DNA from 4 places in the Moritella yayanosii genome. Region 1 is predicted to be linked to each of the others. Evidence: predicted binding sites of a transcription regulator. Region 1 holds the regulator's gene; each other region holds the start of a gene.
The links. The regulator sigma-54, encoded in region 1, starts transcription at its own class of promoters, with help from an activator protein. The targets are predictions, from matches to a motif close to GTTGGCACGNNNNTNGNNT.
Positions count from the first base shown of each region.

Region 2: MORIYA_RS16015 (molybdopterin oxidoreductase family protein) is a predicted target of sigma-54. The motif match lies at 1,848-1,866, and genes of this name have one in related genera.
Region 3: nirB (nitrite reductase large subunit NirB) is a predicted target of sigma-54. The motif match lies at 1,631-1,649, and genes of this name have one in related genera.
Region 4: MORIYA_RS07495 (formate/nitrite transporter family protein) is a predicted target of sigma-54. The motif match lies at 1,220-1,238, and genes of this name have one in related genera.

Region 1 is NZ_LS483250.1:3,314,045-3,317,263, forward strand. Features, by position in the region: gene hpf (ribosome hibernation promoting factor) at 69-356, opposite strand; gene MORIYA_RS15385 (RNA polymerase factor sigma-54) at 388-1,902, opposite strand; gene lptB (LPS export ABC transporter ATP-binding protein) at 1,951-2,676, opposite strand; gene lptA (lipopolysaccharide transport periplasmic protein LptA) at 2,692-3,192, opposite strand; gene lptC (LPS export ABC transporter periplasmic protein LptC) at 3,176-3,219, opposite strand, start outside.
Region 2 is NZ_LS483250.1:3,459,187-3,462,405, reverse strand. Features, by position in the region: gene MORIYA_RS16015 (molybdopterin oxidoreductase family protein) at 1-1,771, opposite strand, end outside; gene cobA (uroporphyrinogen-III C-methyltransferase) at 2,176-2,994, shown strand; gene nirB (nitrite reductase large subunit NirB) at 3,006-3,219, shown strand, end outside.
Region 3 is NZ_LS483250.1:743,053-746,271, reverse strand. Features, by position in the region: gene nirB (nitrite reductase large subunit NirB) at 1-1,482, opposite strand, end outside; gene MORIYA_RS03270 (isoamylase early set domain-containing protein) at 2,038-2,358, shown strand; gene glgB (1,4-alpha-glucan branching protein GlgB) at 2,392-3,219, shown strand, end outside.
Region 4 is NZ_LS483250.1:1,644,772-1,647,990, reverse strand. Features, by position in the region: gene MORIYA_RS07505 (IS4 family transposase) at 1-931, shown strand, start outside; gene MORIYA_RS07495 (formate/nitrite transporter family protein) at 1,273-2,103, shown strand; gene MORIYA_RS07490 (NIPSNAP family protein) at 2,273-2,578, shown strand; gene MORIYA_RS20900 (hypothetical protein) at 2,648-2,818, shown strand.

The DNA.
Region 1 (3,219 bases):
TTATGTCAGGAACATGAATACCTAAAGGAAAAGGGTTTTTCCTTTAGGTTATTTGTTGTGGACTAAAATTAATGGCGAATTAATTTTTCTTTATGCTTAATCACTTGGCGGTCGAGCTTATCCAGTAAGCCATCAATTGCAGCATACATGTCGTTATGTTCATGTACGGCAAAGATTTCACCCCCATTTAGATGTATTTTTGCTTCTGCGATTTGCAGTAATTTTTCGACATTTAAGATCACATGAATATTGTTAATGTGCTCAAAATGCCGCTCTAATTTGGAAAACTTGCTATCAATGTAATCTTTCAGTGAATCTGTAATGTCTACATGTCTACCGGTTAAATTAATTTGCATATATGTCTCCCTTATGAAGGTAGGGTGAGTGCTATAAAAGACTCTTGCGCTGATTAGATGGTGGTATGCTCAGTGCTTCTCGGTATTTTGCGATCGTACGTCGAGCCACCTTGATACCTTGAGCAGCAAGTAAATCAGCAATCTTGCTATCACTTAGTGGTTTCATGGCATTTTCTGCCGCCACCAACTTTTTAATTAATGCCCGAATCGCGGTGGATGAACATTCACCGCCATTGTCCGTACTGACGTGACTTGAAAAGAAGAACTTAAGTTCAAAAATACCACGTGGTGTATGCATAAATTTCTGCGTTGTTACCCGCGAAATTGTCGACTCGTGCATTTCGACTTCTTCTGCAATATCATTCAGTACCATAGGTTTCATGGCTTCATCGCCATATTCAAAGAAATCTACTTGGCGTTGAACAATACTCTTTGTTACTTTTAATAATGTCTCATTACGGCTTTCTAGGCTTTTAATAAACCATTTTGCTTCTTGCACATGAGCGCGAATAAACTGCCCATCGCTACTATTACGCTTACCAGTCGACAGATGAGAATATTCAGTGTTCACTCTTAATCTTGGCACAATGTCAGGATTTAAGTCGACTATCCACTGGTTATTTTTTTTCTTGACTAATACATCGGGAATAACATACTGCCCTTCCGACTGATCAATCACATTACCTGGTCTTGGTTCCAAGCTCTGAATTAATTGCATGATCTCTTTAAGTTGTGGTTCTTTTAATTTTGTTTTACGACTTAATTGACGGTAGTCGCGATTGCCCAATAAATCCATATGGGATTGAATTATTTGTTGGCATTCTGATAACCAAGGGGTATTTTTAGGCAAATGTCGAAGTTGGATCAATAAACATTCTTGTAGTGAGCGGGCTGCTACACCGATAGGATCAAAATGTTGAATACGTTTTAATACCGCTTCGACTTCATCTAATTCCAGTTGATCTTCGTTATTATCATCGTGTTCTTGGTGGCCGAGAACCACGCTGTGCAGGATCTCTTCGCAGCTTTGATTGAGATAACCATGATCATCGATGCCGTCAATAATAGCGACGGCAATGGCGCGATCGATATCAGTAAATGGGGTTAATTCCATTTGCCACATAAGATGTTCGTATAAACCTTCGCTGGTTGCACCTTGGTAAACCTGATCAAGTCCATCAATACCGGCACTGCCGCCGCTGTGATTTTGTATTTGTGGGGTATAGACGTCATCCCAATTACTGTCAGTAGGCAGTTCATCAGGGATGGAATCACTGGCGAGGGCATCACTGACTTCGATTTGGCTGCTATCGGTAATCGCGTCATTATTATCCGCGTTATCCGCGTTGTGTGCGTCACTACTTTCTGCATCATTTGACGGCGTGGTGTTGGGATCTTCTTGTTCCAGTAGCGGATTACTGTCTAACGCTTCTTGGATCTCTAACTGTAACTCCAAGGTCGATAATTGTAATAATCGAATAGCTTGTTGTAACTGTGGCGTCATTGCCAGAGTTTGACTCATACGAAGTTGTAATGATGGCTTCATCTAACGACTACTCTCTCTTCCTTAATGCGGCTATGTATCAATATCAAACTATAGTCGGAATTGATCTCCAAGGTATACTTCTTTCACTTTTGCGTTGGATAAAATCTCTTCTGAAGTGCCAGACGCAATTAAGTGCCCATGACTGACAATATAAGAGTATTCACATACATCCAGTGTTTCACGTACGTTATGGTCGGTAATTAATACCCCTAAACCACGGTCGCGCAGATGTTGAATGATTTTTTTAATATCGCCAACCGAGATAGGATCAACACCCGCAAAGGGTTCATCTAATAAAATGAATTTAGGATCAGCTGCCAGTGCGCGGGCTATTTCAACTCGGCGGCGTTCACCACCAGATAAGCTCATCCCTAAACTATCGCGGATATGGGTAATATGAAACTCTTCAAGTAATTCTTCTAATTTCTCTTTTCGCTGAAAACGGCTTAACTCTGGGCGCAACTCTAAAATTGCCATGATATTTTTAGTTACCGATAAGCGACGAAAAATTGAGGCTTCTTGGGGTAAATAACCAATACCTTGTTGTGCACGAATATGCATTGGCTCATGGGTTAATTCTTGGTCATCAATGAAGATTTGTCCATGATCTCGCTTAACTAAGCCAACCACCATGTAAAAGGTGGTGGTTTTACCTGCGCCATTGGGCCCAAGTAAACCAACAATTTGGCCTGATTCAACTTCGAGACTCACATCAGAAACAACTTTACGTTTATTATAACTTTTTGCTAAGTGTGATACTTTTAAACGCGCCATATGAATTTATTTACTCTACTTAGTTTTGTTATTTTCAGGGGTGAAAATGGTGATCACACGATCTGATTCATTATCCCCGCTTTCGGCTATCAATTCTTGTTTGTCAATTTGGTAGATGATCTTGTTACCTTTGACTTCGCTATCAGCCTGACGTAAGCGGGCATTTTTTGTTAACGTTAACCGTTTTTTGCTGAGTTCATAACGGATCTCATTCGATTCAGCATAGATTTTTTTGCCGTCATCAAGCTCTTGATAAAAAGTGGCTACGTTACCTGTCGCTATCATCACTTCAGTACCTTTGCCACCAGGACTTAATACCGTTAGCTTATCAGCATGAATTAATATAGTGCCTTGAGTCACCACCACATTATCATAAAAAATAACGCGGTTCTCTTTAATAAACACTTCTTGACGTTTGGCGTTTACGACAACATTTTCTGCAAAGTCAGACTCTAATGCGAGCGTTGCATTACTCATCAATAATGTTAATAGTAAAATGTTATATTTTTTCATCATTAGTATATATCGCTTTAACTTGCTTAA
Region 2 (3,219 bases), 150 kb from region 1:
TCCAAGGCAGTGGAATTAAATTGGCTTTGCCTGTTGGCGTGGCAAATTTACCATCGGTATATAAACGCGCGCCTTCGTCATTGTCCGTGGCACCTTCTCGATACGGCCACTGTAGACCACGGGCTTGTTCGATTTTTTCGTAAGTCATGCCTGAAATATCAAGATTACGGTCAGCACCTTTGGACAGCGTTTTCATTTCTTCAAATGCTTCCTCTGGCGTGGCAGGAAAGGTTATTTTTTTACCATTTTCAAAACGCTTCGATAATTCAGAGAAGATCCAGAAGTCAGATTTAGAGTTCCCTTTTGGCGGCTGCACATTACTGACGCGGTTAACGCGGCGCTCGGTATTGGTGAAGACCCCTTCTTTCTCGGCCCAAACTGCAGCAGGTAAAAACATGTGCGCGTATTGGGTAGTCTCTACATCTTGATAAGCGTCCTGCACCACTAAGAAATCTAACTTCTCTAATGTTTTACGAATACGCGAAGTATTCGGCATCGAGGTCATTGGGTTGGTCGCCACCAGCCATAGCCCTTTAATTTGACCTGTTTCTATCGCAGGAAAAATATCGGTTTGTGCTAACCCGCGTTTTTTCGGGAAGAACTCTGGGTCAATGCCCCAAAATTCAGCAATATCGTTACGATCCTTTTCTTTCTCTAATGCGCGATAACCCGGTAAGCCAGAACAAGAAGACCACTCACGTGTGCCCATCGCATTACATTGACCAGTAATAGATAAGCTAGTGCCACCCGGAACACCAATATTACCCGTGATCAGCGATAATGAATTACAACCCGTGATGGCGTCACTGCCATGGGTACTTTGATTCAGGCCCATGGTCCAGATACTCATGGCACGACCTGCGTTAGCAAATAAACGGGCCACATGACGGATAGTATCTTCATCGATACCACAGATCTTAGCGGCTGATGTCGGGTCAAAATCGGCGACACAGGCTCTTAACTCTTCAATGCCATTGGTGTGTTTTTCGATATAGTCTTTATCTTCGAGGCCTTCTTTTAAGATCACATGCATTAAAGCATTTTGTAAAACGATATCGGTACCAGGACTAATCGGCAAATGGATATCGGCAAACTGCGCCAGCATAGTGACTCGCGGATCAACCACGATAAGCGGGAAGTTGCGCTGTTCTTTGGCTTCTTTTAACCGCCAATAAATAACGGGGTGCTGCTCTGGCAGGTTAGAACCCCAGGCAATTAGGCAATCGGTATGCGAAAAATCATCGTAACAGCCAGGAGGGCCATCCGAACCAAATGAGCGTTTATAACCCGATACGGCAGAGGCCATACATAAGGTGGTATTACCATCGTAATTATTGGTACCAATACAACCACGCGTTAACTTACCTAGGGTATAAAACTCTTCCGTTAATAACTGCCCTGTAGAGACAATGGCAAATGCATCTTTACCATATTGGTCTTGAATCGCTTTAATTTTTTCGCCCATGGTATCGAGTGCTACATCCCAACTTATTTCTTTATACGGCTCATGAATTTGATCGCGCACCAGGGGATGGTTACCACGTCCTGCTGCGTCAAATAACTCATGCTCAAAGATACCTTTAATGCACAACTTACCTCTGTTTACATCAGCGTCAGCCACGCCCCGACTCGCAACTGCATTCCCTTGCTCATTAACACCGATCTCGATAGAACAACCTGTAGAACAATATCCACACGTTGTATATTTCCATTCTTTAATCTGTTTATCCGCAATGCGAATAGGCTTTTGATCCTTGCGTCCGAAAATCATAAGACGTCTCCATTGAATTGCTCAGCACATTGTTTATTGTTTTATTTTTATAAATACATTCTCTATCAAGACAAGTGAGCAATAACCAAGCCAGCTTACTTTAAACACCTATAAAAAGAATGATGTTCTTCTTAACCTGCATAAACACAGAGATCTTCCTGCCTATTGCCCACACCCCCTCGTTTTAACGACATCTATCCGCAACCACTCAGCCTTAGCTGCACCATGGCTGTGCGAGAATGAAAAAACTGGTGCAACATCACACTACTTAATCATCTAAAAAACCTTATACAAATCAATGTATATAAACAAACACTTAAATATCAATAACTAACACTTGAATTAAAGAGTTGGCATTGTCTTTGCGTTAGTGAGTACAGAGCAGTACTACAGGGATGTGAGTCATGACAGTTGAATTAATTACCAAAGCGCAATCAAAAAATAACAGCACGCTAGGTCAAGTCGCATTAGTAGGAGCAGGTCCGGGGGATCCAGAGTTACTCACACTAAAAGCTTTAAAGGCGATTGAGAGTGCCGATCTGATCTTGTTTGATAACTTGGTTAGCCACGACATTAGAGCGTTATTTCCACCCCATACCAAAGCGATCTATGTCGGTAAGAAAAAAGCAGACCATTGTATTCCACAAGACCAATTGAATTTATTCATGGTTGATAAAGCCAAACAAGGTCTTAATATTTGTCGCCTTAAAGGCGGTGACCCATTTGTATTTGGCCGCGGTAGTGAAGAACTACTGGTGCTCCATGCCCACGATATCAAAACAATCGTCGTGCCTGGTATCACCGCAGCATCGGGCTGTACCGCCTACGCAGGGATCCCGTTAACCCACAGAGGTCTGTCAACGGGCTGTACCTTTATTACTGGACACCTAAAAAATGGCCAATTAGACCTACATTGGTCGCAGTTAGCGCACCTAGAACACACCTTAGTGTTCTATATGGGATTGGGTAAATTAACGGAAATTTCAGCGCAACTGATCAGTCATGGTTTAGCCAGTGATACTCCTGCTGCCTTGATAGAAAACGGCTCGACACCACAACAGAGAGAATTCGTTGGCACTGTAGCTACCTTGCCAAAACTGGCGATTGAACACCAATTACAAAGCCCTAGCCTGATTGTGATCGGCAAAGTTGTCTCTCTTGCAGAGCAACTTAGCTGGCGAGATCTAGAGCAAGCGGCAAAAAATCAAGAATTAAGCGCATAACGGAGCATGTCATGAAAAGAATTATAGTTGTCGGTAACGGCATGGTAGGTCACCATTTTATTGATCAATTTATTCAACAAGGAAAAATGGATGAAGTGCAAATCACCACATTCAGTGAAGAATCACGTCTCGCTTATGATCGTGTACAGTTAAGTGCTTACTTCAGTGGTAAAACCGCTGATGACTTAATGATGACCTCGCCAGAATACTATGATGACAACGGCG
Region 3 (3,219 bases), 2.6 Mb from region 1:
TTGGCGGGAATATTCAAAATGACTACATAAGTGATTTTTCACTTCGATGCCAGATTTAGCCAATTCTGAATTCAGTACTTGAGTAATAAGTGGAACACAACCACCACAACCAGTACCCGCTTTCGTTACCGCTTTGATTTCCGCCATGGTTGTATGACCATCAGCAACTGCAGCAGCAATTTTGCCTTTGGTTACATCAAAACAAGAACACAGAACTGCAGACTCTGGTAATGAATCCACACCCATCGCTGGTTTATCGCCACCCGCATGTGCAGGTAAGATCAAGCTATCTGGATGTTCAGGTAAATCCATGTTGTTTAATTTAAATTGTAATAGACTACCGTAATCCGATGTATCGCCGATTAATACTGCACCCAGTAATTTCTTGCCGTCTTCTGAAACAATAATACGTTTGTATACTTCTTCTGTTTCATTCAGGTATACATAGCTCTTACAGCCCGGCGTACGGCCGTTAGCATCACCGATACTACCGACTTTTACACCAAGCAGTTTCAGCTTAGCGCTCATGTCTGCGCCTTCAAATGCGTTGTCGTTACCTAACAAATGGTCAACCGCAACTTGGGCCATTTTATAACCTGGTGCAACGAGACCAAAGAATTGTTCATTCCAAGACGCACACTCACCGATTGCATAAATATCATTGTCGCTGGTAATACAATGGTCATTAATGGTGATACCACCACGACGACCCGTTGCTAGACCCGATTGATGTGCCAGTTTGTCTTGAGGGCGAATACCCGTTGAGAAAACGATGAAATCAACTTCAAGTTCAGTACCATCGGCAAACTTCATGGTGTTACGTGCAGTTTTACCTTCAGCTACAATTTCTAAGGTGTTTTTACTGGTATGCACTTGCACACCCAGCTTTTCGATTTTCTTACGTAGTTGCTCGCCGCCTTCACGGTCTAGCTGTTCTGCCATTAACACTGGCGAGAACTCAATTACATGTGTTTGCACACCTAACGCTTTTAATGCGCCAGCAGCTTCAAGTCCTAATAAACCGCCGCCGATAACAACGCCGCTTTTACTGCGTTTAGCTGTTGCTTCAATGGCTTTTAAATCTTCAATGGTACGGTAAACAAAACAGTCTTTACTTTCGTTACCTTTAATTGATGGCACCCAAGGTTTTGAACCTGTCGCCATAATCAACTTGTCGTATTTAATTTCACGACCAGTGTTTGAATAAATTATTTTTTGTGAACGGTTAATATTAATAGCACGTTCACCAATCAATACATTAATATTGTTCTTTTCGTAGAAACCTTCTTTTACTAATGATAATTCATCAGCAGTATGGTGAGAGAAATAAGAAGAGAGGTGGACACGATCGTAGGCAACACGGGGTTCTTCACAAAAAACGGTTACATCAAAATCTTCAATTGCAGATTTTTCTACTAAGTCTTCAATGTAACGGTGGCCAACCATACCGTTACCAATAATAACCAGTCTGACTTTGCTCATAATTATTCCTATATATTTATTATGTAGGTATTTTGAGGTATTACTTAGGAGATAATGATGATGTAGATCAATGTTGTTGGCGAGGTAATGTGACGGAGATCAAAAGTGTGAAGCTGAACGTCATTTAATAACGACATGTGGACTTTAAAAGCAAGTAACTGGCTAAATATGGCCATTTATGTAATTTTAAAACAACAAAATACACAATTATATACCCTCAATAAGGTGGTTAATGTGTTTTGTTATTTTGTTACACTTTAAGGTAAATGGCCCTCAACTCATCTGTCCAGATAATTAATACTACTAATTGGTTAATTTTAAATTAGTATAAATAAAAATGGTTGCCCATACATCAGAAACGAACATCCGTTATGAATGAAAGATACCAAGTGTGAAGCCGATCGCAAAGCATCTTTTAACAACTTTAAACCAGCTCAAATACCGATGACAATACCTACATGTAAATACCCATTTAGATAGCAATTCTAAATTTTGGTACGTAAACGAAACTTGGCTTAAGTTATTAGAGCTACGACATATAACAAGGATGATACAATGTTAAAAAAGCGTTTTTTTAAAACTAAAGCCGAAGCCGATATCACGTTTGAATTCGCCTGCGACACGAATAACGCGTTAATGAGTGACGATACCGTTGAGTTGTTTGCTGATTTTAATGATTGGCAGGCCTTACCAATGAAATACATCAAAAAAGATAAAGTCTTTCGCACTAAGGTTCGTTTACCAGAAAATAAACAATTTCATTTCCGCTACTTAATTAACAGTAACGAGTGGCATAACGATCATAAAGCAGACTTATACTTACCCAATTCTTTCGGTACTGATAACAGCGTTGTATCTACATTACGTACTGCATAAATAGCTAACAATACATTTAATCCAGGATGGATAATGAGTGACATTTCAACTACACCAGCAATAGCGACTCGTTTTGAAGATCGCTTTAACCAAGAAATAGAAGCCCTTAACCAAGGTAAACTCTATGACCCGTTTGCTTTTTTAGGTCCACACCAAGTGAGTGAAGATGAATACCAACTCAAAGTATTCATCCCCGGTGCACAGCAAGTTTTTTATCAAGACAAAAACCAGCAGTTGCGTTATCAACGTATCGGTACCAGTGATCTGTTTGTCCTTAGCCTAACAACCAAGCAATACAATGCAGATTATCAATTAACGATCGCCTATCCATTTGCAACTGTTGTCGAGCAAGACCCTTATAAATTCTCATCGACACTTGATGCCAACGCCATTTACTTATTTAGCGAAGGTACGTTAGAGCAAGCACAACGTCATCTAGGTGCACATTGGACAATCACAGACAATGTTGAAGGCGTACGATTTACAGTTTGGGCTCCTAACGCCACGTCAGTAAGCTTAATTGGTGACTGTAACCATTGGAATACAACACGTCATCCGATGCGTAAGCACCCAGCTGCCGGTATTTGGGAAATATTTATTGCTGATATCGCAGACTCTGAACACGATAACAATTATAAATTTAGCATTATTACCGCAGATGGTGAGCGTTTAGAAAAAGCGGATCCGTTCGCATCATCAATGCAGCTACCACCGCAGACTGCGTCATGTGTACCAACCAAAGCACAATCTGCAGTATGGCAACAATCTCCTGCACAAGCGTGGTCGCAGCGTGCAGAACGCAATGCGATTAATGCACCAATTAGTATCTATGAAGTGCATGCAGGTTCGTGGAAACGTGAT
Region 4 (3,219 bases), 1.7 Mb from region 1:
CGGTGTTGTATGGCGAACGCCAGATACTGATGAAAACAGTAAAGGGTTCGCTAGAACGGGCTCTCAACATGGTAAAGCAAGTTACCCTCAAGTTCGCATGGTATGTCAGATGGAACTAACGAGCCATTTATTAACAAACAGTGTTTTTGATAGCGTTGAAGTTAACGAGATGAATCTTGCCTTAGGATTAATTGATAATACCCCTGATCACAGCCTGACATTATTCGACAGAGGCTTTTATTCATTAGGTTTGTTGCATCGTTGGCAAACAACGGGTGAGATGCGTCACTGGTTAATTCCGCTTAAAAAGAACACTCAATATGAAGTGATTAGAAGTTTTGGACGACAAGATAAACTCATCAAACTAACAACTACACCTCAATCACGCAAAAAGTTCCCTGAACTACCAAAGACAATGGAAGCTCGTCTATTAACAAGAAAAATCAAAGGGAAAGATGTCCAGATCCTGACATCGATGACAGACCCAATGCGTTTTCCGCCAGCTGATATAATCGATTTATATGCACATCGTTGGGAAATTGAACTTGGATTCAGAGAAATGAAACAATCGTTATTAGACAACCGATTTACTTTACGAAGTAATCAGCCAGAACTCATTAGGCAAGAGTTATGGGGCATATTACTTGCGTATAATTTAATACGCTATCAGATGGTGCTAATGGCAACATCACTCGATGACATCCACCCAAATCAATTAAGTTTTCATGGTGCTTCGATGCACATCATTCATGAGCTAACTCAATTATCATTTTGTACTCCAGGGAATATACCTAAGTACACAATGAATATTACTCAGGCTGCCAAGCAATTTATTTTACCAAATCGGCGAGAGAGGAAATATCCAAGGTTGTTGAAATGCTCAAAGGATAGGTATCCCGTGAAAAAAAGAAATGCCGTTCACCTTAAGTGAACGGCATTACCCAAGTGCTACTGGTTTGATATTGAAGCTGTACCTAGCGTCTGTGCACCGACAATACCGCCGATCATAGCTCAATTAAAAGAATATCTAGGATGAATATAGCGGTAATATTTAATTCATCGAGTGTATAAGTATAGAGGCTGAAAAAGTTTGAGCTAACACACTAAATATACCTATTTGTGAGCAATTTATGGGCGTTGTTGCACTTGATTGGTGCTGTAACTCTATTAAAAGGGGTGGGGTTGATCGTATGTAGTTGAATAATAATATATTTTATAAGTTGGCATCAAAATAGCTACTTGTAGTGTAATTAACACTACAGGGAGTATGAAATGTCTTATATTGAACCAAAAGAATTTGTGACCAAGATGGTCGATGCCGGTGAACAAAAAATATTTATGTCTACTAGGGATACCTTAGTTCGGGCTTTTATGGCTGGTGCTATTTTAGCCTTAGCTGCTTTTTTTGCGATCACCGTGATTGTTAAAACTGGGCAGCCATTACTGGGGGCAATCTTATTCCCAGTCGGTTTTATTATGTTGTATTTAATGAAGTTTGACTTGTTGACCGGAGTGTTCACTCTTGTGCCTTTGGCAGTCATCGATAAACGTCCAGGTTGTACCAAAAATCTACTTTTACGTAATTGGGGATTGGTATTTTTAGGTAACCTTGGTGGTGCGTTGCTCGTGGCTTTTTTTGCTTCTTTCATTTTAACCTATGGTTACAATACCGACGGCGGTGCGTTGGCGGCAAAAGTGAGCGGTATCGGTGAAGCTCGGACTCTGGGTTATCAAGAGTATGGCATAGCGGGTTGGTTTACTATTTTCATTCGTGCCATGTTGTGTAACTGGATGGTATCAATGGGGGTTGTCGGTGCGATGATTTCGACCTCTGCGACGGGTAAAATGCTGGCGATGTGGATGCCTATTATGCTGTTCTTCTTTATGGGCTTTGAGCATTCGATTGTCAATATGTTTTTATTCCCATTTTCTATGATCATGGGTGGCAATTTCACGTTAATGGATTACCTTATTTGGAATGAACTTCCAACCGTATTGGGTAACTTAACAGGTGGCTTGTTATTAGTCGGTTTACCGCTGTATGTCACCCATGTTAAGACTTCTGCACAGCGTAAATTATCTGATCAGTCGACTCCAGCATGAATGCGTTGTCGTAACATCATTGATCGTAGAATAATGCAGCGCATCCAAAAGGTGACGCTCGCATTTTGGTTGTTGAACCGGAAGACAGTGTATAAGAATTATGTTTGAAACTTAAATGGTGTTAAGTACACTGGATAGCATAAACATGACTAAAAGGAGGTTGGTATATATGGTTACTTGTTATTTGAGATATGTGATTAACGCTTCAAAGGTTAAAGATTTTGAAGCGTACGCTAAAATGTGGATCCCACTGGTTGAGAAGTTTGGTGGTCAGCACAATGGTTACTTTTTACCATCGGAAGGTGCAAGCAATATTGCATTGGCGTTATTTACGTTTCCAAGTTTGGCCGCTTACGAGGTATATCGAATTAAATCACTTGATGATCAAGAGTGTATAAAAGCTTTTCAATTCGCAGAAGAGACAAATTGTATCGTAAGTTATGAGCGTAGCTTTTTTAGACCTGTGTTTGCTTAGTTAATTTTAGTGGCATCTTTCTACTAGTATTAGTAGTACATATAAAACGAAGTAAGATTAGGCTGGTTTATGAAAATTATGATCGTAATGGTATGTACTTGTTTGGTACTCAGTGGCTGTCAGCTCACTCGTGTTGAGGGGGAAGTTGATAACGTGAAAATTAAAGTGAGTACAAAGGACAGTCATGACTCAAAGGGGCGCTTTTGCCCACCAGGTCAGGCAAAAAAAGGTAACTGTTAATGAACCGTCAAACTCGGTTAATGTTGCTAGTATTTAACTGAACGTTATTGTGTCTAGATAGGGAAATTACTGATGAATTGAAGGTGTGTACCTGAGTTTCATTGTGCAAGACCCTAATGGATACCTATTTCGGTTTTGTGAAGACAGCTAATTTGCCGTCAAATACAGGGATGATATAGATGTTATTCACGGAGAGACTCATATTACGAAAGTTTGTAGAGAGTGACGAAGATGCTGTCATTCCCTCTGCTAAATTATGTCATTGTCATATGCTCCCTAGTAAGGCCTTTAATCAGCTCAGAAAGTATGTTTTTTCGCTATTCAATTGTGATTTATACGCTGTGTGCATATTAACCACCATGGAGATCACCTAATAACATCGATGGAGATCACCCAATAAC